DNA from 3 places in the Actinotalea sp. JY-7876 genome. Region 2 is predicted to be linked to each of the others. Evidence: predicted binding sites of a transcription regulator. Region 2 holds the regulator's gene; each other region holds the start of a gene.
What was found. The regulator LexA, encoded in region 2, represses DNA repair genes until DNA is damaged. The targets are predictions, from matches to a motif close to TCGAACANNTGTTCGA.
Positions count from the first base shown of each region.

Region 1: the regulator LexA is predicted to act here: its motif matches at 4,677-4,692, upstream of ruvA (Holliday junction branch migration protein RuvA).
Region 3: the regulator LexA is predicted to act here: its motif matches at 2,900-2,915, upstream of H2O74_RS11595 (HNH endonuclease signature motif containing protein).

Region 1 covers NZ_CP059493.1:1,839,046-1,846,495, forward strand. Annotated here, with positions in the region: gene secF (protein translocase subunit SecF) at 1-534, opposite strand, end outside; gene secD (protein translocase subunit SecD) at 534-2,363, opposite strand; gene yajC (preprotein translocase subunit YajC) at 2,425-2,862, opposite strand; gene ruvB (Holliday junction branch migration DNA helicase RuvB) at 2,970-3,992, opposite strand; gene ruvA (Holliday junction branch migration protein RuvA) at 4,003-4,611, opposite strand; gene ruvC (crossover junction endodeoxyribonuclease RuvC) at 4,741-5,337, opposite strand; gene H2O74_RS08625 (YebC/PmpR family DNA-binding transcriptional regulator) at 5,390-6,148, opposite strand; gene pdxT (pyridoxal 5'-phosphate synthase glutaminase subunit PdxT) at 6,165-6,788, opposite strand; gene H2O74_RS08635 (hypothetical protein) at 6,823-7,450, shown strand, end outside.
Region 2 covers NZ_CP059493.1:1,336,705-1,344,154, reverse strand. Annotated here, with positions in the region: gene H2O74_RS06370 (AMP-binding protein) at 1-261, shown strand, start outside; gene H2O74_RS06365 (hypothetical protein) at 274-807, opposite strand; gene nrdR (transcriptional regulator NrdR) at 874-1,335, opposite strand; gene H2O74_RS06355 (LysM peptidoglycan-binding domain-containing protein) at 1,464-1,898, opposite strand; gene lexA (transcriptional repressor LexA) at 2,155-2,919, shown strand; gene H2O74_RS06345 (L-lactate dehydrogenase) at 2,927-3,916, opposite strand; gene H2O74_RS06340 (ATP-dependent DNA helicase) at 3,998-6,256, opposite strand; gene hflX (GTPase HflX) at 6,309-7,450, opposite strand, start outside.
Region 3 covers NZ_CP059493.1:2,492,144-2,499,593, forward strand. Annotated here, with positions in the region: gene H2O74_RS11585 (MoxR family ATPase) at 1-156, shown strand, start outside; gene H2O74_RS11590 (DUF58 domain-containing protein) at 177-1,469, shown strand; gene H2O74_RS11595 (HNH endonuclease signature motif containing protein) at 1,436-2,881, opposite strand; gene H2O74_RS11600 (stage II sporulation protein M) at 3,147-4,142, opposite strand; gene H2O74_RS11605 (RDD family protein) at 4,217-5,035, shown strand; gene H2O74_RS11610 (dihydrofolate reductase family protein) at 5,072-5,638, opposite strand; gene ahcY (adenosylhomocysteinase) at 5,771-7,276, opposite strand.

The DNA of each region.
Region 1 (7,450 bases), 500 kb from region 2:
GTCGTGCGCGAGCGCGAACAGGGCCGCGGCCGCCATGCGCCACGCACGGAAGTACAGCGTCATCACGACGGCGACCAGGAGCAGGAAGATCACGAGCCCCTGCACGGCCTTCGCGGTGACGTCGGCACCCCAGCTCGGTCCGACGAGCGACGTGCTCACGTCGCCGAGGGGGACGTCGTAGGCCTCGGCGAGACCGGAGGCGATCTCGTCCGCGACGTCCTGCTCCAGCTCGCCCGTCTGCACGCGGACGGAGGAGTCGCCGAGGCCGGAGACCCTGGGCACCTCCTCCGGGGCCACCTCGGCCACGACGTCGAGCGCGGGCTGCTGCTCGGTCGTCGCCGCGCCCGTGACGGTGAACTCCGCACCGCCGCTGAACTCGATGCTCGGGTTGATGCCGCGCACGAGCAGCAGCGCGATCGAGGCGAGGATGACGGCGCCGCCGATGGCGAGCCACCGCATGCGCCGCCCGACGATGTCGTACGAGCGCTTGCCGGTGTAGAGGTCGTTGCCCCACTGGGCCACGCGCGAGGGCATCAGGCGTCCTTCCGCTCGGTGCCGGCATCCGCCTGCGGGCCGTCGTCGCCGTCCGGCGGTGCCGTGCTGCTGTGCCCCGCGCCCGACGCACCGGCCGTGGCCGCGCGGCGCTCGGCCGCGCGACGCTCGGCGATGGTCATCCGGCGGCCCCCGGCCACGCCCACCGGCTCCCGGTCGTCGGCCGGCGTCGCGACGACGTCGTCGACCGCGGTCGACGTGCCCGGCCGGCGCGACGCCGTCGCGCGCTCGCCGGGCGCCACCACGCGGCCGCGCCCGACGTACCTGCTGCGGGCACCGAGGCTCTCCGGGTCGAGGCCCGACGCCCGGTGGCCCTCGCCGAAGAACTTGGTCCTGGCGAGCAGGACCATCACCGGGTGGGTGAACAGGAACACGACCATGAGGTCGACCAGCGTCGTCAGGCCGAGCGTGAACGCGAACCCGCGGACGCCGCCGACCGCGAGGAAGTACAGGACGATCGCGGCGAGGAAGTTGACCGCGTCGGACGCGAGGATCGTGCGGCGCGCGCGGTTCCAGCCCTCGGCGACCGCGGCCGGCAGCGTGCGCCCGTCCCGCAGCTCGTCGCGGACACGCTCGAAGTAGACGATGAACGAGTCCGCCGTGACACCGATCGCGACGATGATGCCCGCGACGCCCGGGAGGCTGAGGCGGTAGCCCTGCGTCCACGAGAGCAAGGCGATGAGCAGGTAGGTCACGACGCCGGCGATGACGAGCGAGGCCACCGTGACCAGGCCGAGCGCCCGGTACTGGAAGATCGAGTAGATGCCGACCAGGACCAGCCCGATGAGGCCCGCGAGGAGGCCGCGCTGGAGCTGCTCGGAGCCGAGCGTCGCGGAGATCTGCTGCTCGCTCTGGACGGTGAAGGTCAGCGGCAGGGAGCCGAAGTTGAGCTGCTGCGCGAGCGTCGAAGCCGACTCGCGCGTGAAGTTGCCCGAGATCTCGGCCTTGCCGTCCGCGATCACGCTGTTGACCGAGGGCGCGGAGATGACCAGGCCGTCGAGCACCATCGCGAACTGGTTGCGCGGCGACTCGAGCCCGAGCAGGCGCTCCGTGACGGCACGGAACTGGCTCGTGCCCTCCCGGTTGAACTCGATGTTGGTGACCCACTCGTTCGTCACCGCGCCGGTCTGCGTCGTGCGCAGACCCGAGCTCGCGCTCTCCACGTCGTCGCCGCGCACCTCGACCGGTCCGAGCACGAACTTGGCGGTGCCGGACGCGTCGCACGCGACGACCGCCTCGTCCGGGGAGCCGACCAGGTCCGGGCCGCCGCGGAGGTTCGCGGGGTCGGTGCAGTCGTAGGCCTCGAACTCGGCGAGCAGCTCAGGCGTGAGCCAGGCGGGGTCGCTCGCGTCGGCGGGCTCGACCTGCTCGACGGGCGTCTCGCCGAGAGGGGTGCGCTGCTCCTCGGGCACCGGCGTCGGCGCGGCCTGGACGATGACGGGCCGGAAGAGCATCTGCGCCGACTCCCGCACCAGGTCGAGGGTCTCGGCGTCGGGCTCCCCGGGGATCGCCACGACGATGTTCGAGCCGCCCTGGCTGGTGATCTCCGCCTCCGCGACGCCGGACGCGTCGATGCGCTGGCGGATGATCTCGATCGCCTGCGCGATGGTCTCCTCGGTGACCTTCTCACCGCTGTCCGCGGTGGGCGTGAGGATGACCTGCGTCCCGCCCTCGAGGTCGAGGGCCAGCGACGGCGTCAGCGACGCGTCCGACCAGTGGTTGCCGGCGAGGAGAGCGCCGAGGAGGGCGATCACCACGACGCCGAGCGACACCAGCGTGCGCTTCGGGCGTGGGCGGTTCGATGTGGCCAACGGTCCGTCTTCTCTCGTGCGTCAGACCCGGGGCGCCGCGGTGCGGCGCCCGGTACCCCCGTCAGCGACGGGTCGTGCCCTCGTCGTCGCGCCCCTCGGTGAGGCTCGACGCGTCGTCGGGCACCTGGAGGGTGGCGTCGGCGTCCGTGGTCTCGTCGACCTCGTCCTCGTACAGCTCGTCCTCGTACAGCTCGTCGTCGTCCAGCTCGTCGTCCGCGTCCTCCGCCTCCAGCTCGTCCGCGACCGGCGGGTCCACGAGCTTGGCGATGGCGGGACGGAGCCAGCGGCTCGTCACGCCGGGCGACGTCTCGAGGGTGACGATGTCGCCCTCGACGTCGACGACGGTGCCGAACAGGCCAGAGCCCGTCATGACCTCCTGGCCGGGGGCCAGGCTCGCCCGGAAGTTCGCGGCTTCCTTCTGCTGCTTGCGGGTGCGGCTCGTCATGAGCCACATGGCGCCGAAGGCCAGGGCAAGGATGATGAGGAAGCTGTAGTCCATGGTGTCGTTCTCACGTCCTGTTGGGTTGCGACCGCGCGAGTCTAGGTGACCGACGCTCCTGGCCCCTAACGCCTCGCGCGGACGCGCGGTTCCCGGGCGGGCGGCGCTCAGCCGAAGAGGGTGTCCGAGCCCGGTGCGGGGGGCCGCAGGCCGAGGTGCGCCCAGGCCCGCGCGGTGGCGACGCGGCCGCGCGGAGTCCGCCCCATGAGGCCCTCGCGGACGAGGAACGGCTCGGCGACCGTCTCGACCGTCTCGGGCTCCTCCCCGACCGCGACCGCGAGGGTCGTGAGCCCCACCGGCCCGCCGCCGAAGCGCTCGCACAGCGCGCGCAGCACGCCGCGGTCGAGCCGGTCGAGGCCGAGGTCGTCCACCTCGTAGACGGCCAGCGCGGCGCGGGCCGCGGCCAGGTCCAGCGTGCCGTCACCGCGCACCTGGGCCCAGTCGCGCACGCGGCGCAGCAGGCGGTTCGCGATGCGGGGCGTGCCGCGGGACCGGCTCGCGATCTCCGCGGCGGCGTCGGCGTGCAGGTCGACGCCGAGCAGCCCGGCCGAGCGCGCGAGCACCTGCTGGAGCTCCTCGTCGTCGTAGAAGTCGAGGTGCCCGGTGAACCCGAAGCGGTCGCGCAGCGGCGCCGGCAGCAGCCCCGCCCGCGTGGTCGCGCCCACGACCGTGAACGGGGGCAGCGCGAGCGGGATCGCGTTGGCGCCCGCCCCCTTGCCCACGACGACGTCGACGCGGAAGTCCTCCATCGCGACGTAGAGGAGCTCCTCGGCGGGACGCGCGAGGCGGTGGATCTCGTCGAGGAAGAGCACCTCGCCCTCCTCGAGCGAGGAGAGCACCGCGGCGAGGTCCCCCGCGTGCTGGATGGCCGGACCCGACGTGACGCGCATCGACGTCCCGAGCTCGGCGGCGATGATCATGGCGAGCGTCGTCTTGCCCAGCCCGGGCGGGCCGGAGAGCAGGACGTGGTCGGGCGCTTTGCCCCGCCCGAGGGCGGCGTGGAGCACGAGCTCGAGCTGGTCGCGCACCACGCGCTGCCCGACGAACTCGGCCAGGCGCTGCGGCCGCAGTGCGGCCTCCGCCGCGCGCTCGAGATCCTCCGCGCCCGGGGCGACGATGCGCTCGGTCACGATCTCCTCGTCAGGCACGACCGCCGCCCAGGACCCGCAGCGCGCCACGCAGGACCGAGGCGACCTCGCCGGCGTCGACGGGCCCCGCGTCAGGCGGCGACACCACGGCGACGGCCTCCTCGGCCGCCTTCGCGGTCCAGCCGAGCCCGACGAGCGCCTCCACGACCTCACCGCGCCGGTCGGCGACCGCGGCCGCCGCCGTCGTCGGCCCGCCCGACGGGGCCCCGAGGCGGTCGGCCAGCTCGAGCACGATCCGCTGCGCGCCCTTGCGCCCGATGCCGGGCACGCGCTGGAGCGCCGCCAGGTCCTCCCCCGCGACCGCGCGCCGCAGCGCGTCGGGCGTGTGGACCGCGAGCATCGCCAGCGCCAGCCGTGGCCCGACGCCGCTCACCGTCTGGACGGCCTCGAAGGTGTCCCGCTCGTCGGCGTCGGCGAAGCCGTAGAGGGTCAGCGAGTCCTCGCGGACGACCAGCGACGTCGCGAGCTCGGCCTCCTGCCCGACGCGCAGTCCCGCCAGGGTCGCCGGCGTCGCGTACGCGAGCATCCCGACACCGCCCACGTCGACGACTGCCGCGTCGAGGCGCACCCCGACGACCTGCCCGCGCAGCGAGGCGATCACGAACCCTCCCGTCCTCCTCGCGCGGACGCGCCGCCGCCACGGCGGGACGCGGTCACGCGAGCGACCCGAACATCTGTACGACCACGCTAGCGCGCCGCCCGGACACCGGGTGCCCCGACGCGCCGGACCTCACCGGAGCCGGGCGGCGGCCTCGGCCCGCGCCCAGGCGAGCTGGGCCGGTGTCGCCCCGGACGTGGCCCCCGCGGCGCCGCCCGCGCCGGTCCCCGCACGGACCGGCGACGTCGTGCCCGCGGCCACGGGCCGCCAGAGGTGGCAGATCGCCAGGGCGAGCGCGTCGGCCGCGTCGGCGGGGGTGGGCAGCTCCGCGAGCCCGAGGATCCGCGCGACCATCTGCTGCACCTGCGGCTTGCCGGCCCGCCCGGAGCCCGTGACCGACGCCTTGACCTCCGACGGCGTGTGCAGCGCCACCGGGATCCCGCGCCGGGCGGCGGCCGCCATGACGACGCCCGACACCTGGGCCGTGCCCATGACGGTCCGCACGTTGTGCTGCGCGAAGACCCGCTCCACGGCGACGGCGTCGGGCTCGTGCTCGTCCAGCCAGGTCTCCACCTGGTCACCCACGAGGGCCAGGCGCGACGCGACGTCGTCGGAGACCGGTGAGCGCGCGACGCCGACGGCGACGAGCACCACCCGCCGCCCCGGGCGCGAGTCGACCACGCCCAGACCGCAGCGGGTCAGGCCCGGGTCCACTCCCAGCACGCGCACCGCACCAGTCTCCCAGCGCGCGGACGCGACGGCCGGACGCCTCGCCGGGCGCTCAGTCCTCCTCGAGCTCCGCCATGACCTCGTCGGACGCGTCGAAGTTCGCGAAGACGTCCTGGACGTCGTCGCTGTCCTCGAGCGCGTCGATGAGGCGCAGGATCTTGCGGGCGCCCTCGGCGTCCACCTCGACCTGCGTGGCGGGCACGAACTGGGCCTCGGCCGAGTCGTAGTCGATCCCGGCGTCCTGCAGCGCGGTGCGCACGGCGACGACGTCGGACGCCTCGCTCTGCACCTCGAACGCCTCGCCCAGGTCGGTGACCTCCTCGGCGCCCGCGTCCAGGACCGCCGCCAGCACGTCGTCCTCGGTGAGGCCGTCCGTCTTGGGGATCACCACGACGCCGCGCCGGGAGAACAGGTAGGACACGGACCCGGGGTCGGCCATCGCGCCGCCGTTGCGGGTGAACGCGATGCGCACGTCAGCGGCCGCACGGTTGCGGTTGTCGGTGAGGCACTCGACCAGGACCGCGACCCCGCCGGGGCCGTAGCCCTCGTACATGACGGTCTGGTAGTCCGCCCCGCCGGCCTCCTGGCCGGAGCCGCGCTTGACCGCGCGGTCGATGTTGTCGTTCGGGACCGAGGACTTCTTGGCCTTCTGGATCGCGTCGAAGAGCGTCGGGTTGCCGGCGACATCACCGCCGCCCACGCGGGCGGCCACCTCGATGTTCTTGATGAGCTTCGCGAAGAGCTTGCCCCGCTTGGCGTCGACGACGGCCTTCTTGTGCTTCGTGGTGGCCCACTTGGAGTGACCGGACATCGCTTCGACGAACCCCTCAGCCGCGCTCGGTGACGATCTGGACGAACAGCCGGTGCAGCCTCATGTCCCCCGTGATCTCGGGGTGGAAGGACGTCGCGACCACGTCACGCTCGCGCACCGCCACGATCCTACCGGCGGCGGGGCCCGATGCGACGGTGGCCAGCGCCCGGACGCCCGGCCCGGTGCGCTCGACCCACGGCGCGCGGATGAACACGGCGTGCACCGGGTCCGTGGCGCTGTCGGCGACGCCCTCGACGACGAGGTCCGTCTCGAAGGAGTCGACCTGACGGCCGAAGGCGTTGCGGCGCACGGTCACGTCGAGCCCGCCGAGGGTCCGCTGGCCCGCCGCGCCGTCCTCGAGCCGGTCGGCGAGCAGGATCATCCCCGCGCACGACCCGTAGGCGGGCAGGCCGGCGGCGATCGCGTCGCGCAGGGGCTCGAAGAGCTCGAAGACCTGCAGCAGGTTGGCCATCGTCGTGGACTCGCCGCCCGGCAGCACGATCCCGTCGACCTCGGCGAGCTCGCGCGTGCGCCGCACGGGCACGGCACGCGCGCCGCTGGCCTCGAGCGCGGCGACGTGCTCGCGCACGTCGCCCTGGAGGGCCAGGACACCGATCCTGGGCGGCGTGTCGGAGATCACGTCGGCGGATCCTACGCCGCCCTATCCTCGGGGCATGAGCGCGCCCTTCCCCCCGCCCGCGGCGCCCGCGGGCCCGCACGCCGCCCCGCCGTCGACCTCGCTGCGCGGACCGGTCGCGCTGACCGTCGCCGGAGCGGTGCTCTGCGTCGCGACGGTCGTCATCGCGGTCCTCGTCGGACGGACCTTCCTCAACCTCCTGCCCACCGACCTGCTGACGTCGGACGGTCAGGCGGGTCCCGGGGTCGTCGCCGAGGTGAGCGCGCCAGGGCAGGGCACGGCGCAGCTCGAGGCGGACACGAGCTACGTCGTGCTCCTGGCCACCTCGACCTCGGCGGGCGGGGACCACGTCGAGCTCGAGGACGACGTCGTGCTCGTCAGCCCGGACGGGAACGAGATCGTGGCCGACCGGAGCCCCGGCGTGAACCTCTCGGCGTCGCGCGACGGCACCGCCGTCCGCTCGGTCGGCGCCTTCCGCACGCAGGAGGCGGGGCAGTACACGGTCACGGCGCCGCCCGTCAGCGACGGCGGGACCGCACGGGTGCTCCTCGCCCCGGACCAGGCGTTCGGGCCGTTCTTCGTCGGCATCTTCGGGTCCGTGTTCGGCGTCTTCGCCGCCATCGCCACGGCGATCACGGGGATGCCGATGCTCGTCATCGGCATCG
Region 2 (7,450 bases):
CTGCGGCAGATGCCCGGCATCGAGGACGTCGCCGTGGTCGGGGTGCCCGCCGCCGGTGACCTCGGCGAGCGCGTCGTGGCCGCGGTGGTCCTGTCCCACGGTGCGACGGGCGTCGAGCTCGACGCCGTCCGCGCCTGGTGCGAGACCCGCCTGGCGCGCTACGCCCTGCCGCGCGACCTCGTGGTCCTCAGCGAGCTGCCCCGCTCCCAGATCGGCAAGGTGCTGCGGCGCGTCGTGCGTCAGGACGTCATGAACCGCTGAGGCGGCGCACCCTCAGCGCGCCGCCTCGCGCAGCACGCGCGAGCGCACGTAGTCGTGGACCTCGTCGAGGGTGGCGACCTGCCGGTCCGTCTGCCCCCACAGCTCACGGCACCGGTCCGCGTCGACCCCCAGGGCCGGCGCCAGCGCCGTCATGGTCTGCCACAGCCCGCGCTTGCCGACGACGGCGCTGCGCAGCAGCTCGACCTCCAGGAGGGCCGTCAAGGGCTCCCGCTGCAGGCCGGCCCCGCTCGTCTTCAGGCGCGCCAGCCGCTCCCCGGCCCAGGTCGCCACCTGCTTGGGCCGGGCCTGGACCAGGTCCAGGTCGCCGATCAGCGCGCGCAGCTCCTCCCGCTCGCCCTCGACCTCGTCCGCCACGCGGGTCAGTCCCGGGCCCACCGGGGTCCGGGCGAGCGCCTCGGCCGTCCGGCGCATGCGATGCGAGCCGGCCACGGCGCCGGCGAGATGGTCGTTGAGGTAGGTCGACAGGGCCGCGCGGTCCAGCCCACCGGTGGCGGGGGACGTGCGGCCCGCAGCGGCGTCGGTCATCGCGCCTCCCGTCTCGTGACCGGACAAGCGTCGCAGAGGCACCCACGCGGCGCGACCGGATGACGCTCAGGCGGGACGGTCGCCGTGCTCGGCGCGCAGCGCCGTGATGGCGGCCTCGAAGTCGTCCAGCGACTCGAACGCCTGGTAGACGCTCGCGAAGCGCAGGTACGCCACCTCGTCGAGCTCGCGGAGCGGGCCGAGGATCGACAGCCCGATCTCGTGGGCGTCGAGCTCGGCCGTGCCGGTGCTGCGGAGGTTCTCCTCGACGCGCTGCGCCAGCAGGGCGAGGTCGTCCTCGCTCACGGGGCGCCCCTGACAGGCCTTGCGGACGCCGTTGACGATCTTCTCGCGGCTGAACGACTCGGTCACCCCGGACCGCTTGACCACCGAGAGCGAGGCCGTCTCCAACGTGGTGAAGCGGCGCTGGCAGTTCGGGCACTGCCGCCGGCGCCGGATCGAGGCGCCGTCGTCGGACGTGCGCGAGTCGACCACGCGGGAGTCGCTGTGCCGGCAGAACGGGCAGTGCATCGCGCCTCCACCTCCTCCGGCTGACCGCCACACCGTACCGTCGGCGGGCACCGCGCTGCGAACCGCGGTGGTCACGGACGCTGGGGGCCAGGGCGGCGGGATCAGCGCTGCGGAGTCAGGGCTGGGGATCAGGGCTGCGGCACGAGGATCTGCTGCCCGACCTGGAGCTCCGCACCGCCCAGCGCGTTGAGCTGGACGAGGTCGGCGACGACGTCGCGACGGTCCTGGCCCGGCGCCGCGACGCCCCCGGCGATCTCCCAGAGCGTCTCGCCCGGCGCGACGACGTGCGTGACCACGGGCTGGGCGGCCGCGGGAGAGTCCGCGCCGGCGGCCTGGGCCGAGAGCACGACGCCCGCCCCGGCGGCGGCCGCGACCAGCCAGACCGTCAGCCGGCCACGGCGCGTGAGGCGCAGGTGCCCGCCCTGGGCCCGCCCGTCGGCGGCCCGGACCTCCGGGACGCGCCGGGTCGTCGTGCGGCCGGCCGTCGTGCGTCCGGCCGTCGTGCGTGCGGCGGGCGTGCGGACGGACAGGACGGGCTCGTGGTCCCACATGATCGCCGTCATGGCGTCTCCCCTTCGTCGAGCGATTCGAACGCGTGTCCGTCGAACGGCTGTACGTCGAACGTCTGTACGATGTCTACCACGGGCCACCCACCGTGTCGAGACACGCTCGAACAGATGTTTGATCACGCGGCATCGCGCCCCTAAGGTGGAGGCACGACGAGAGACCATCACGAGGCACTGACACGACCCGTCGCAGGGCCGGTCGCCCGAGAAGACATCGCCCGAGAGACATCGCCCGAGAGACACGGAGGCCGTCATGGCGCCCAGGACCACACCCCCGTCGGGCACCGACCAGCAGCCGGGCGGTGACCTCGCGTCGGTGACCGCGCTGCCGGACGCCGCCGCGGGCGGCGACGGGCTCACGCCCCGCCAGCGCCTCGTGCTCGAGACGATCCGGTCGAGCGTCGAGCGGCGGGGCTACCCGCCGAGCATGCGGGAGATCGGCGAGGCGGTCGGGCTGACGAGCCCGTCCTCGGTCAAGCACCAGCTCACCGTGCTCGAGCGCAAGGGCTACCTGCGGCGCGACCCGCACCGTCCGCGCGCCATCGAGGTCGTGCAGCCCGACGACTCGCGGGCCATCAGCCGGCTCGGCGCCGACCGGGGCGGCGTGCCCGTCGACGAGACCGGCATGCACGACGCCGCCCCGGCGCCGTCGTACGTGCCGGTCGTGGGTCGCATCGCGGCCGGCGGCCCGATCCTCGCCGAGCAGGTCGTCGAGGACGTCTTCCCGCTGCCCCGCCAGCTCGTCGGCGAGGGAGAGCTGTTCCTGCTCAAGGTCGCGGGCGACTCGATGATCGAGGCCGCCATCTGCGACGGCGACTGGGTCGTGGTCCGGCGCCAGCCCGTGGCCGAGAACGGCGAGATCGTCGCGGCCATGATCGACGGCGAGGCGACCGTGAAGACGCTACGGCGTGCGGACGGCCACGTCTGGCTGCTGCCGCAGAACGCCGCCTACGAGCCGATCCCGGGCGACGACGCCGTCGTGCTCGGGCGCGTGGTGAGCGTGCTGCGGAGCCTGTGACCCCCGGTCAGAGCCCGAACTGCCGCGCGACGGCGCGGATCTGGTCGGCGGACCGGCGCAGCCCTGCCAGCTCCTCGTCGGACAGCGGGATCTCGAGCCGGGCGGCCACGCCGTCTCGGCCCACCACGGACGGGACCGACAGGCACACGTCGGAGATGCCGCGGTAGTCCTCCAGGAGCGAGGACACCGGGAGCACCCGGCGCTCGTCGCCCAGCACGGCCTCGATGATGCGTGAGCCCGCGAGGGCCACCGCGTAGTTGGTCGCGCCCTTGCCCGCGATGATCCGGTAGGCGGAGTTCACGACCTCCTCCGCGATCCGCTGGCGGTCCGCGGCCTCGAGCCGGCCGACGACCGTGCCGTTGGGCCCGGGCACGCCCGGCCACTCCATCAGGGGCACGGCGCCGATGGTCGCCGAGCTCCACAGCGGGATCTCGGAGTCGCCGTGCTCGCCCGCGATGTACGCGTGCACGTTCTGCACCGCGATGCCGGTGTGCTGCGCGAGCAGGTAGCGCAGCCGCGAGGAGTCGAGCACCGTGCCGGAGCCGAACATCTGGTTCGGCGGCAGGCCGGAGAACTTCAGCGCGGCGTACGTGACGATGTCGACCGGGTTCGTGACCATGACGTACACGGCGTCCGGCGCGACCGCGACCAGGTCCGGGAGCATCCCGCGCACGAGCCCGATCGTCGCCTCGGCGAGGTCCAGGCGGCTCTGCCCGGGCTTCTGCTTGGCGCCCGCGGTGACGACCACGACGTCGGCACCGGCGCAGACCTGGATGTCGTCGGACCCGACCACGTCGGCCATCGGCATGAACTGGATGCCGTGGCCGATGTCGAGCGCCTCGGCCTCGACCTTCGCCGTGTTGATGTCGTAGAGCGCCACGGAGCGCGCGGCCCCGCGCATGAGGGCCGCGTAGGCCATGGTCGAGCCGACCGATCCCGCGCCGACCACCGCGAGCTTGGTGGTGCGGCGCCCGGTCGGGGACGCGTCGAGCCCCATGTCGTCGTGCTCGTGCTCGACACGTCCTGCCACGTCCGCCATGAGCCGTCGCCTCTCGTTCGTCGGGTCGTGCCTGCCACCCTACGGGGCGGCGTCCGGCCCCCGGGTGATCGCCGGCCCGCCGGCCTGTGCGGCGAGCCGGGCCAGCGCCGCGCGCGCGACGCCGCCGTCGGTGGTCTGCCAGAAGGGCGGCATGGTCCGGGACAGGAACTGCCCGTAGCGCGCCGTCGCCAGCCGCGGGTCGAGCACTGCCACCACCCCGCGGTCGGCGTCGGTCCGCACGAGGCGCCCCGCGCCCTGCGCCAGCAGCAGGGCGGCGTGCGTCGCGGAGACCGCCATGAAGCCGTTGCCGCCGCCACGCTCGACCGCCTCGGTGCGCGCGGAGCGCACCGGGTCGTCCGGGCGCGGGAACGGGATGCGGTCGATCAGCACCAGGCGGCACGTCGGGCCCGGGACGTCGACCCCCTGCCAGAGCGAGAGGGTGCCGAACAGGCACGTCGCGTCGTCCTGCGTGAACCGCTCGACGAGCGTCGGCAGCTGGTCGTCGCCCTGGCACAGGACCGGGACGTCGAGGCGCTCGCGCATCGCCTCCGCGGCCGCCACCGCGGCCCGGCGCGAGGAGAACAGGCCGAGCGTCGCGCCGCCGGCCGCGGTGACGAGCGAGGCGATCTCGTCGAGCTGGGCGTCGGTCGTGGGCTCGCGCCCCGGGGCCGGCAGGTGCCGGGCGACGTAGAGGATCCCCGCGCGCGGGTAGTCGAACGGGCTGCCGACGTCGACCCCGTGCCAGCGCATCGGCCCGGGCGTCGTCGCCGCCGCGCGTGCGGCATCCGGCGCGACGTCCTCCGCGACCTCCGGCGCGGCCGGCTCGGTGCCGCGCCGGACCGCGTCGGCGCCGGCCGCGGTGCCGGCGACGGGCGCGGCGGGTGCGGCGTCGGACGCGGCGTCGCCCGGGGCGGCGTCGAGCCCCACGGAGCGCGCGAGCGGCACGAAGCTGCCGCCGAGCGTGAGCGTGGCGGAGGTGAGCACGGCGGTCCGGCCGGCGAGGAGGTTGGAGCGCACGAGACCCGCCACGGCCAGGGGCGCTGCGTGCAGCCGGGAGACCCCGGCGGAGCGGCCCCAGCCCTCCCCGCCGCGCGCGCACCACACCACGTCCCGACCGTCGCGTACCGGGTCGCCCGTCATCCGCTCAGCGATCTCGAAGACGGTGAGCACCGCGGACGCGGCCATCTTGCGTCCGCCCTCGGCCGACGGCGCCGTCGTGCCCGGCTCGGGCTTGAGCAGCGTGAGCAGGGCGCGGGCGGCATCGCGGACCGCGGCGACGGACGCGGCGAGGTCCGGCGGGAGCCCACCCCGGAAGCGACCCTCGGGTGCCTCCGCGAGCGCGGCACCGAGGTCCTGGCCCGCGACGTCGAGATCCGTCGTGGGCACGCCGCCGTGGCGCCGTGCCAGCCGCGCGGCGTGCTCGACCGTGGCGGCGGACAGCTCGGCCGTGGCCTGCGCCGTGACCCGGTCGATGAGCTCGTGCGCCTCGTCGACCACCAGGACGTCGTGCTCGGGCAGGACGTTCGGCGACCCGCCCGCCGCGATCCCGAGCATCGCGTGGTTCGTCACCACGACGTCGGCCTCGCGCGATGCCCGGCGCGCCCGCTCCGGGAAGCACTGCTCGAGCATCGCGCACGAGCTGCCCAGGCACTCCATCGCGGTCACCGAGACCTGGCGCCACGCGCGGTCCGGCACACCGGGCACGAGGTCGTCCCGGTCGCCGGTCGCGGTCTCCTCGGCCCACTCGCGCAGCCGGAGCACCTGCCGCCCGAGGTCACCGGGTCCGGGCCGAGCGGCGCCGTCGGTGCCCGCCGCCGGGTGGTCCGCCGCGCCGGGCGCCTCCCCCAGCGCGTCGAAGAGCGTGCCCGGCTCGTCCTGCGGGTAGCCGCCGGCGACCTTCTGCAGGCAGAGGTAGTTGTGCCACCCCTTGAGCAGCGCGATGCGGGGCGCGCGGGGCAGGTGCGGGGCCACCGCGTCCGCGACCAGCGGCAGGTCGCGCGTCATCACCTGGCGCTGGAGGGCGAGCGTCGCCGTCGAGACGATCACCCGCTCGTCCGCGAGGACGGCGTGCCGCACCGCCGGCACGAGGTAGCCGAGCGACTTGCCGGTCCCGGTCCCCGCCTGCACCAGCAGGTGCTCGCCGCTGTCGAGCGAGCGGGCGACCGCCCGGGCCATGTCGTGCTGGCCGTCGCGGCGCCGGCCGCCGAGTGCCGCGACCGCGCGGTCGAGCAGCAGGGAGGTGTCCTCCTGCGCGGCAGCCGACGAGGGCTCGGCCGCCGGCCGTGGTGCTGCACTCACCGACGCAGCCTACGGCGCGGGCGGGCCCTCGCCGGCACCGACCACAGGCGGCTCAGCCCGCCGCCGCCGCGCGCAGCTCGGCGGCGAGCTCGGCGTCCACGCGCCCCCGCAGGAGCGTGCCGACCTCGGTGTGCTCGGTCGACTCGACCTCCCCCTCGGAGTGCGCCCGGCTCACGAGGTCGCCCCGCTGGTAGGGCACCACGAGCTCGACCGCCTCGCGGGGCTGGGGCAGCGCCGCCGCGATGATCTCGCGGAGCTGGTCGATGCCGGCCCCCGTGTGCGCCGAGACGACCACGGAGCGGGGCTCGCGACGGCGCATGCGCACGACGACGTCCGGGTCCGCCACGTCGGCCTTGTTGAGCACGACGATCTCGGGGATCGACTCCGCGCCCTCGATCTCCGCCAGCACGGCCCGCACGGCGGCGACCTGCCCCTCCGGGTCCGGGTGGGAGACGTCCACGACGTGCAGCAGGACGTCGCTCTCGCCGACCTCCTCGAGGGTCGAGCGGAAGGCCTCGACCAGCTGGGTGGGCAGCGAGCGCACGAAGCCCACCGTGTCCGTCAGCGTGTAGGCGCGGCCGTCCGGGGTCTGCGCCCGCCGCACCGTCGGGTCGAGCGTGGCGAACAGCGCGTTCTCCACGAGGACCCCGGCGTCGGTGAGGCGGTTGAGCAGGCTCGACTTGCCGGCGTTGGTGTACCCCGCGATCGCGACCGACGGCGTGTGGTGCCGGCGGCGGGCCGAGCGCTGGGTCTGGCGCGAGGGCGCCATGGCCGCGATCTCGCGGCGCAGCTTCGCCATCCGCGTCCGGATGCGGCGCCGGTCCAGCTCGATCTTGGTCTCGCCGGGGCCGCGCGAGCCGATCCCCGCACCCCCGGCGACCCGACCACCGGCCTGGCGGGACATCGACTCGCCCCAGCCGCGCAGGCGCGGCAGCAGGTACTCCAGCTGTGCCAGCTCGACCTGCGCCTTGCCCTCCCGGGACTTGGCGTGCTGCGCGAAGATGTCGAGGATGAGCGCGGTCCGGTCGATGACCTTGACGCGCACGATGTCCTCGAGCGCGCGGCGCTGCGACGGCGCCAGGTCCGCGTCGACGATCACGGTGTCCGCCTCGACCGCCTGCACGAGCTCCGCGAGCTCGGCCGCCTTGCCGGAGCCGAGGTAGGTCGAGGGGTCCGGGTGCGAGCGGCGCTGCA
Region 3 (7,450 bases), 1.2 Mb from region 2:
TCGGGCCGGGGCTACGTCACGCCCGACGACGTCAAGGCGCTCGCGCACCCGACGCTGCGCCACCGCGTGCAGCTGCGGGCCGAGGCCGAGCTCGAGGGCGTCACCGCGGAGAGCGTGCTCGACACGGTGCTCGCCGCCGTGCCGGTCCCCCGCTGAGCGCGGCGGCCGGCTGACGGATGGCTCTCACCTGGCGGGCGGTGGTCCTCACCGCCGTGGGCGTCGTGCCCGTGCTGCTCGTGCCCGCGACCGGGACCGCGCTGCTGTGGGCGCTGCTCGTGGTGGTCCTGTGCGCGGTGGACGTCGCGCTCGCGGCGTCCCCACGGCGCGTCGCCGTGACCCGTCGCGTGCCCGGCTCGGTGCGGCTGACGGAGACGACGCGTTCGACGCTCACCCTGACGAACCGCTCGGGCCGTCGCCTGCGCGGCGTGGTCCGCGACGCGTGGCAGCCCTCGGCCGGCACCGGCACCAACCGCCACCGGGTGGACCTGCCGGACGGCGAGGCGGTGCGGGTCGTCACGTCCCTCGCGCCCACGCGCCGCGGGGACCGGCTCGCCGACCGGGTCACCATCCGCACGTGGGGCCCGCTCGGCCTCGCGGGGCGTCAGCTCTCCCTGGCGGTGCCGGGGCGGCTGCGCGTCCTGCCGGAGTTCGCCTCCCGGCGCCACCTGCCCAGCCGGCTCGCGCGCCTGCGCGAGCTCGACGGGCGGACGGCCGTCCAGGTCCGGGGCGCCGGCACGGAGTTCGACTCCCTGCGCGAGTACGTCATCGGCGACGACGTGCGCTCGATCGACTGGCGCGCGACGGCGCGCCGGTCGGAGGTCGTCGTGCGCACGTGGCGTCCCGAGCGCGACCGGCGCGTGATGATCGTGATCGACACCGCGCGGACGTCCGCGGCGCGCATCGGCGACCTGCCCCGGATCGACGCCTCGATCGAGGCGGCCCTCCTGCTGTCGGCACTGGCGTCACGCGCCGGGGACCGCGTCGACCTCGTCGCCTTCGACCGCCGCGTCCGGGCGCAGGTCGCCGGGGCCAGCGGCCCGCGCCTGCTGCCCGCCCTCGCGGACGCCCTCGCGCCCATCGACCCGACACTGGTCGAGACCGACTGGCCGGGGGTCGTGGCGGCCGTCCAGCAGCGCCTGTCCCAGCGCGCGCTCGTCGTGCTCCTCACGGCCCTCGAGCCGGCGGCGGTCGAGAACGGCCTGCTCCCGGTGCTCGCGCCGCTGGCCAAGGACCACACCGTGGTGCTCGCCTCGGTGGCCGACCCGGAGGTCGCCGCGCTGCGCACCTCACGCGAGACGTCGTCGGACGTGTACGACGCCGCCGCCGCCGAGCGCACCGACCTGGAGCGCGCGGCCGTCACCGTGCGCCTGCGTCAGCGCGGCGTCGAGGTCGTCGACGCCCTCCCCGACGACCTCGCCCCCCGCCTCGCGGACACCTACCTCGCCCTCAAGGCCGCCGGCCGCCTCTGAGGCGGTGCCACTCCGACCGCCGTGGCCTCCGCGGGCTCGCGAGGCGCGGCGACGGGTCGTCCGCGCTGGTCACGGAAGGTGTACCGGGGTCGGCGTCCTGGTCCGGGTGGTCCGGGTTGTCGGGTGATGGTCAGGTCGCGTCGGTGGACCTCGTGGTGGTGGAAGACGCACAGGAGCACGCCGTTGGTCAGGGAGGTGGGTCCGTTGTCGCGTTCCCACCAGCGGATGTGGTGGACCTCGCCCCAGCGGGCTTCGGCGCCGCAGTCGGGCCACGAGCACCCGCGGTCCCGGGCGATCACCGCGCGGCGTTGCGCGCCGGTGTAGGTGCGTTGGGTGCGTCCGATGTCCAGGGGCATCGTGTCGGCGTCCATGACCACGCGGGTCAGGTCGCAGTCGCACAGGGCGCGGGCGACCTCGCTGATGGGCACCGGGGTCCCGTCCTCGAGTGTGACCGGCGGGAACGACGGGGCCGCCTGGTGCCGGTCGCTCGCCGCGCCGTGTGCTGCCGGCTCGTCCTCCGTCGCACCGTCGCCGCGCGGGCCGTCGTCCCCTGCAGCGCGCAGGGCGCGCAGCCCGGCCCAGGTGCCGGCGTCCATGAGGAAGGACACGTGGGGTCGCACCGCGGCGCCGCTGCCGGTCTCGGGCAGGGCCAGGATCTTCTCGGCGATGGTGTCCAGGGCGTCGGCGCGGCGTTGCTCGTGGGAGCGGTCGTCGTCCTTGCCCGGCCGCGGGGAGACGGCCTCCAGCGCCAACCGCAGCCGGTGCCCGGCCATCCGGTCCACCAGCCCTTTGATGCGGGTGCCCTCGGGGGTGTCGGCCAGGGTCAGGAACCGTGCGGCGCGCTGGGCCTGGTGCCCGCGCTCGTGCGCGAGGGGATCGAGCTCGGCGGCGAGCTGCGCCGCGGCCCGCGCGAACGTCCCGGCGTCGACCCGCCGCGCGGTCTCCAGCAGCTGGGCCTGCCGCTCGGGCGTGGCCAACGCGTCCTTGACCGCCCCCGACGCCCCGGCGACCACGCGGCCGAGCGCGTCCATGTGGTCCACGGTGACCGCGCCCTCGCGGGCGGCCTCGCCCAGGGCGGGCAGCCGGGTGGCGGCGTCGGCCTGGCGGACCTGGGTCAGCACCGCCCGCGCCCCCGACCGCGACGTGCGACCGCGCCACGCCTCGAAGCTCGGATCACCCGACGCCCGCCACGTCCCACTGTCCCGCTCGGCCAGCAGCACCTCGCCCCGCACCACCGTCAACGCACCGACCGCCGCGTCCAGCGCCGCCAGCACCTCACGCCGCTCCAGCGCCGACCAGTCACCCGCCGCACCACCCGCACCCTTGACCCGCTCCACCAACCCGCGCACATCCGCGACCACGCGCGCCGGCGCGGCGACCCCGAAGGGCTCCACCGCCGCCAACACCGCCATGACCGCCTCCAGGATCACTCGAACGTCTGTTCGAATGCTACCGGATCCGGACAGGACGGACAAGGGGTGCGCGGCGCCGCGTCGGGCCTGTCACGTCACGGAGCAGGCCAGCCCGAGCCAGGCCAGGCCACCGGCAGCCGCGAACGCCGAACACCGCGTCGTCGCCGTCGGCCTCACGCTCGTCCACGGACGTGACACCCTCGCCATCGCCCCGGCGAGCAGTAGCCGGCACCTCGCCCTTCAGGCCGCCTCGCGGCCCGTGGGTCTACGCCGCGAGCGGCAGCTGGTCCACGTTGTGGTCGGCCCGCAGGTCGCCCGTCTCGCCGTCGGCGACGGCGCGCCGCCCGAGGACGATCGTGTAGACCCAGTACGCCGCCAGCACCAGGGCCCCGATGACGATCTTGAGCCACCACGGGAGCTGGGACGGCGTCACGAAGCCCTCGACGAGCCCGGAGATGCCCAGCACGCCGACGAGGCCGATGGCCACCGTGAACAGCGAGCGCCCCTCCTCGGACAGCGCGCGCCCCCGCGGGCGCCCGCCCGGGTCGATCACCGTCCAGAAGATCTTCAGCCCCGCGGCCCCCGCGACGAAGATCGCGGTCAGCTCCATGAGGCCGTGCGGGAGGATCAGGCTGAAGAAGACGCCGAGCCCGTCGTGCACGGCCATCACGCCGCCCGCGGCCCCGACGCCGACCGCGTTCTGGAACAGGACGTACAGCGGCAGGATGCCCGTGATGCCGAAGGCGACGCACTGCGCCGCGATCCACGCGTTGTTCGTCCACACCTGGGCCGCGAAGCTCTGGCCCGGGTAGTTGGAGTAGTAGTTGGCGAACTCCTCCTCCGCGTACTGCTTGAGCTGGCTCGGGGTGCCCATCGCGGCGAGCGCCTCGGGGTCGTTGTACACGTTGACGCCCGCCACGACCGCGATCGCGCAGAAGGCGACCATCACCCCGACGGTCCACCAGCGGATGCGGTAGAAGGCCGCGGGCAGCACGATGACGAGGAACCGCACGACGTCCGACCAGGACGGGTCGTGCGAGCCGGCGATCGCCGCCCGCGCGCGGCCGAGGATCTCCGAGAGCCGGGAGACCACCGAGGGGTCCGGCGCCACGGACCGCACGGTCGACAGGTGCGTCGCGACCTCCTGGTAGAGCCGGACCAGCTCGTCCGCCTCGGCACCCGACAGACCCGACCGGCGCGACAGCTCGTCGAGCCTCGCCCAGGTCGGCGCGTGCACGGCGGAGAACGCGTCCAGGTCCACGGCCGGTAGCCTGCCACACACCGCCGTCGGGCACGGGTAACCTGCGGCCAGCGACGGACGGCGGAGGGGTGCGCGTGCAGGACGAGATCGTCATCGGTGAGGGCGTGGTCCTCGACGCGCGCCCGGCCTCGTTCGCGACCCGCATGCTCGGCGCCCTCATCGACGTCGCCACCCTCGGGTTCCTCGGGTTCCTCCTGCTCGTCGCCGGCGGCGCCGCGGGGCGGGGCCTCGACGAGGCGGCCTTCGCGGCGCTGCTCATCACGCTCGTCGTCATGGTGCTCGTCGTCATCCCCGCCACCGTGGAGACGCTCACGCGCGGGCGCTCGCTCGGCAAGCTCGCCATGGGCATCCGGATCGTCCGCGACGACGGCGGCCCCATCCGGGTGCGCCACGCGGTCATCCGGGCCCTGACCGGCGTGCTCGAGATCTGGTTCAGCGCGGGCGGCGTCGCGCTCATCGCCTCCCTCGTCCACCCGCAGGGCAAGCGGCTGGGCGACATGCTCGCGGGCACGTACGCCGTCCGGGTGCGCGGCGGCCAGCGGCCCCTGCCCCCGCTCGTCATGCCGCACGAGCTCGCCGGCTGGGCCCGCAACGCCGACATCCGGCGGTTGCCGGACGGGCTCGCGCTCTCCGCCCGGCAGTTCCTGGGCCGGGCGGACCGCCTCCACATCGCCTCGCGGGTCCGGCTCGGCAACCAGCTCGCCGGCGAGATGGAGCGCTACGTCGCGCCCGGCCCGCCGCTCGGCACCCACCCCGAGCGCTTCATCGCCGCCGTGCTCGCCGAGCGCCGGGACCGGGAGTTCGCGCACGCCTCGGCTGCGGCCCGCACCGCCGCCGCGGAGGCCGTGCTGCTCCACCGCCTCCCCCACGCGGTCCCCGACCCCGCGGTCTGAGCCGGCGGCCCCTCGGGCCGCGACCGGCCCGCGGCGTCAGGCGGAGGCCCGAACCGCGTGGCGCACGTAGACCACGCCGTTGGCGAACCGCCCGTGGTCCAGGAGCTCGAGGGCGAGTCGCCGGCCGCGGGGCAGCGCCGGCTTGCCGCCGCCCACCGCGACCGGGCAGAGCAGCAGCACGCACTCGTCGACCAGACCGTGCCGGAAGGCCTCCGCCGCGATCCCCGCGCCGCCGATGCTCAGGTCCGTGGCCGCCTCCTCCTTGAGCCGCCGCACCGCCTCGGGGTCGAAGGTCCGCTCGATCGTCGTGCGCGCCGTCGAGACGTCCGCCAGCGACGACGAGTAGACGACCTTGTCGCCGGTGCGCCAGATGTCGGCGTACTCGCGGACGACGGCGGGGGCGTCCGCCAGCCAGTCGTCGCTCTCCCAGACGCGCATCGTCTCGTACATGCGTCGCCCGTAGAGCGAGGTGCCGATGCCCCGCTCGTGCTCGTTCCAGAACGCGTGCACGTCCTCGTCGGGGACGGACCAGTCGAACGCCCCCTGCTCGTCCTCCAGGAAGCCGTCGAGCGAGACGTTGGCCGCGTAGATGAGCTTGCCCATGGTGCCCTCCGTCGGGACGAGGGCTCCAGGGTGCAGCGCGCCACGGGCGCCGACAAGCCCCGCGGGCGGTGGTGCCGGACGCGCCGCAGGGGCCCGCGCGATGCGCGCGGACCCCTGCGGTGTCGTGCCGGCTCAGTAGCGGTAGTGCTCCGGCTTGTACGGGCCGGCGACGTCGATGCCGATGTACTCGGCCTGCGCCTTCGTCAGCTCGGTGAGCCGGACGCCGAGCGCGTCGAGGTGCAGGCGCGCCACCTTCTCGTCGAGCACCTTGGGGAGGCGGTACACGCCGACCGGGTACTCGTCGCGCTTGGTGAACAGCTCGATCTGCGCCATGACCTGGTTGGTGAACGAGTTGCTCATGACGAAGGACGGGTGACCGGTCGCGTTGCCGAGGTTCAGCAGGCGGCCCTCGGAGAGCACGATGATCGAGTGCTCCGGGCGGTCGCCGTCGGCCGGGAACGTCCACTCGTGGACCTGCGGCTTGATCTCCGTGCGCGTGACGCCGGGGATCGCCGCGAGCCCGGCGATGTCGATCTCGTTGTCGAAGTGGCCGATGTTGCCCACGACGGCCTTGTCCTTCATCGCGGCCATGTGCTCCGCGGTGATGACGTCGCGGTTGCCCGTGGTCGTGATGAAGAAGTCCGCCTCGTCCAGGACGTCCTCGATCCGCACGACCTGGTAGCCGTCCATGGCCGCCTGGAGGGCGCAGATCGGGTCGACCTCGCTGACCACGACGCGCGAGCCCTGGCCGCGGAACGCCTCGGCCGCACCCTTGCCGACGTCGCCGTAGCCCGCCACGAACGCGACCTTGCCACCCATGAGGATGTCGGTGGCGCGGTTGATGCCGTCAGGCAGGGAGTGGCGGATGCCGTACTTGTTGTCGAACTTGGACTTGGTGACCGAGTCGTTGACGTTGATCGCCGGGAAGAGCAGCGCGCCCGCCTCGTGCAGCTGGTACAGGCGGTGCACGCCCGTCGTCGTCTCCTCGCTGACCCCGAGGATGCCCGCGGCCGTGCGGGTCCAGCGCTGCGGGTCCTCGGCGAGCGAGCGGCGCAGCAGGGCCAGGACGAGGTTGGCCTCCTCCGAGTAGCCGGGCTCGCCGGGTGCGGCGTCGGCCGGGACCGCGCCGGTGGCCTCGTACTGGACGCCCTGGTGCACGAGCAGGCTCGCGTCGCCGCCGTCGTCCAGGATCATGTTCGGGCCCTCGTCGCCGGGCCACACGAGGATCTGCTGGGTGCACTCCCAGTACTCGGCCAGGGTCTCGCCCTTCCAGGCGAAGACCGGGACGCCCTGCGGGTCCTGGGGCGTGCCGTGCGGGCCGACGGCGACCGCGGCCGCCGCCTCGTCCTGCGTCGAGAAGATGTTGCAGGACGCCCAGCGGACCTCGGCCCCCAGGGCGACGAGCGTCTCGATGAGGACGGCCGTCTGCACGGTCATGTGCAGGGAGCCGGCGACGCGGGCGCCCGCGAGCGGCTGCGTCGCGCCGAACTCCGCGCGGAGCGCCATGAGGCCGGGCATCTCGTGCTCGGCCAGGCGGATCTGGTGGCGTCCGGCCTCGGCGAGGCCGAGGTCGCGGACCTTGTAGACGCCGGGCTTCTCGTCGAAGCCGGCGGACGTGGGGACGGGCGTCGTGGTCATGGTCACCTCGGGTGGGTCGCGCGTGGCGCGCTGGGTCTCGGTCAGGGGCGAGGCCCGCGGTCGCGCGGAGCGCGACCCCCGCGGTTCGTGCCGCGGCGGCGGGACCTCGTGCCCGGCGCGGCCCCTCCGGGCCGACGGCATCACCGACGCCAAGCGCTCCCATCCTACGGAGGC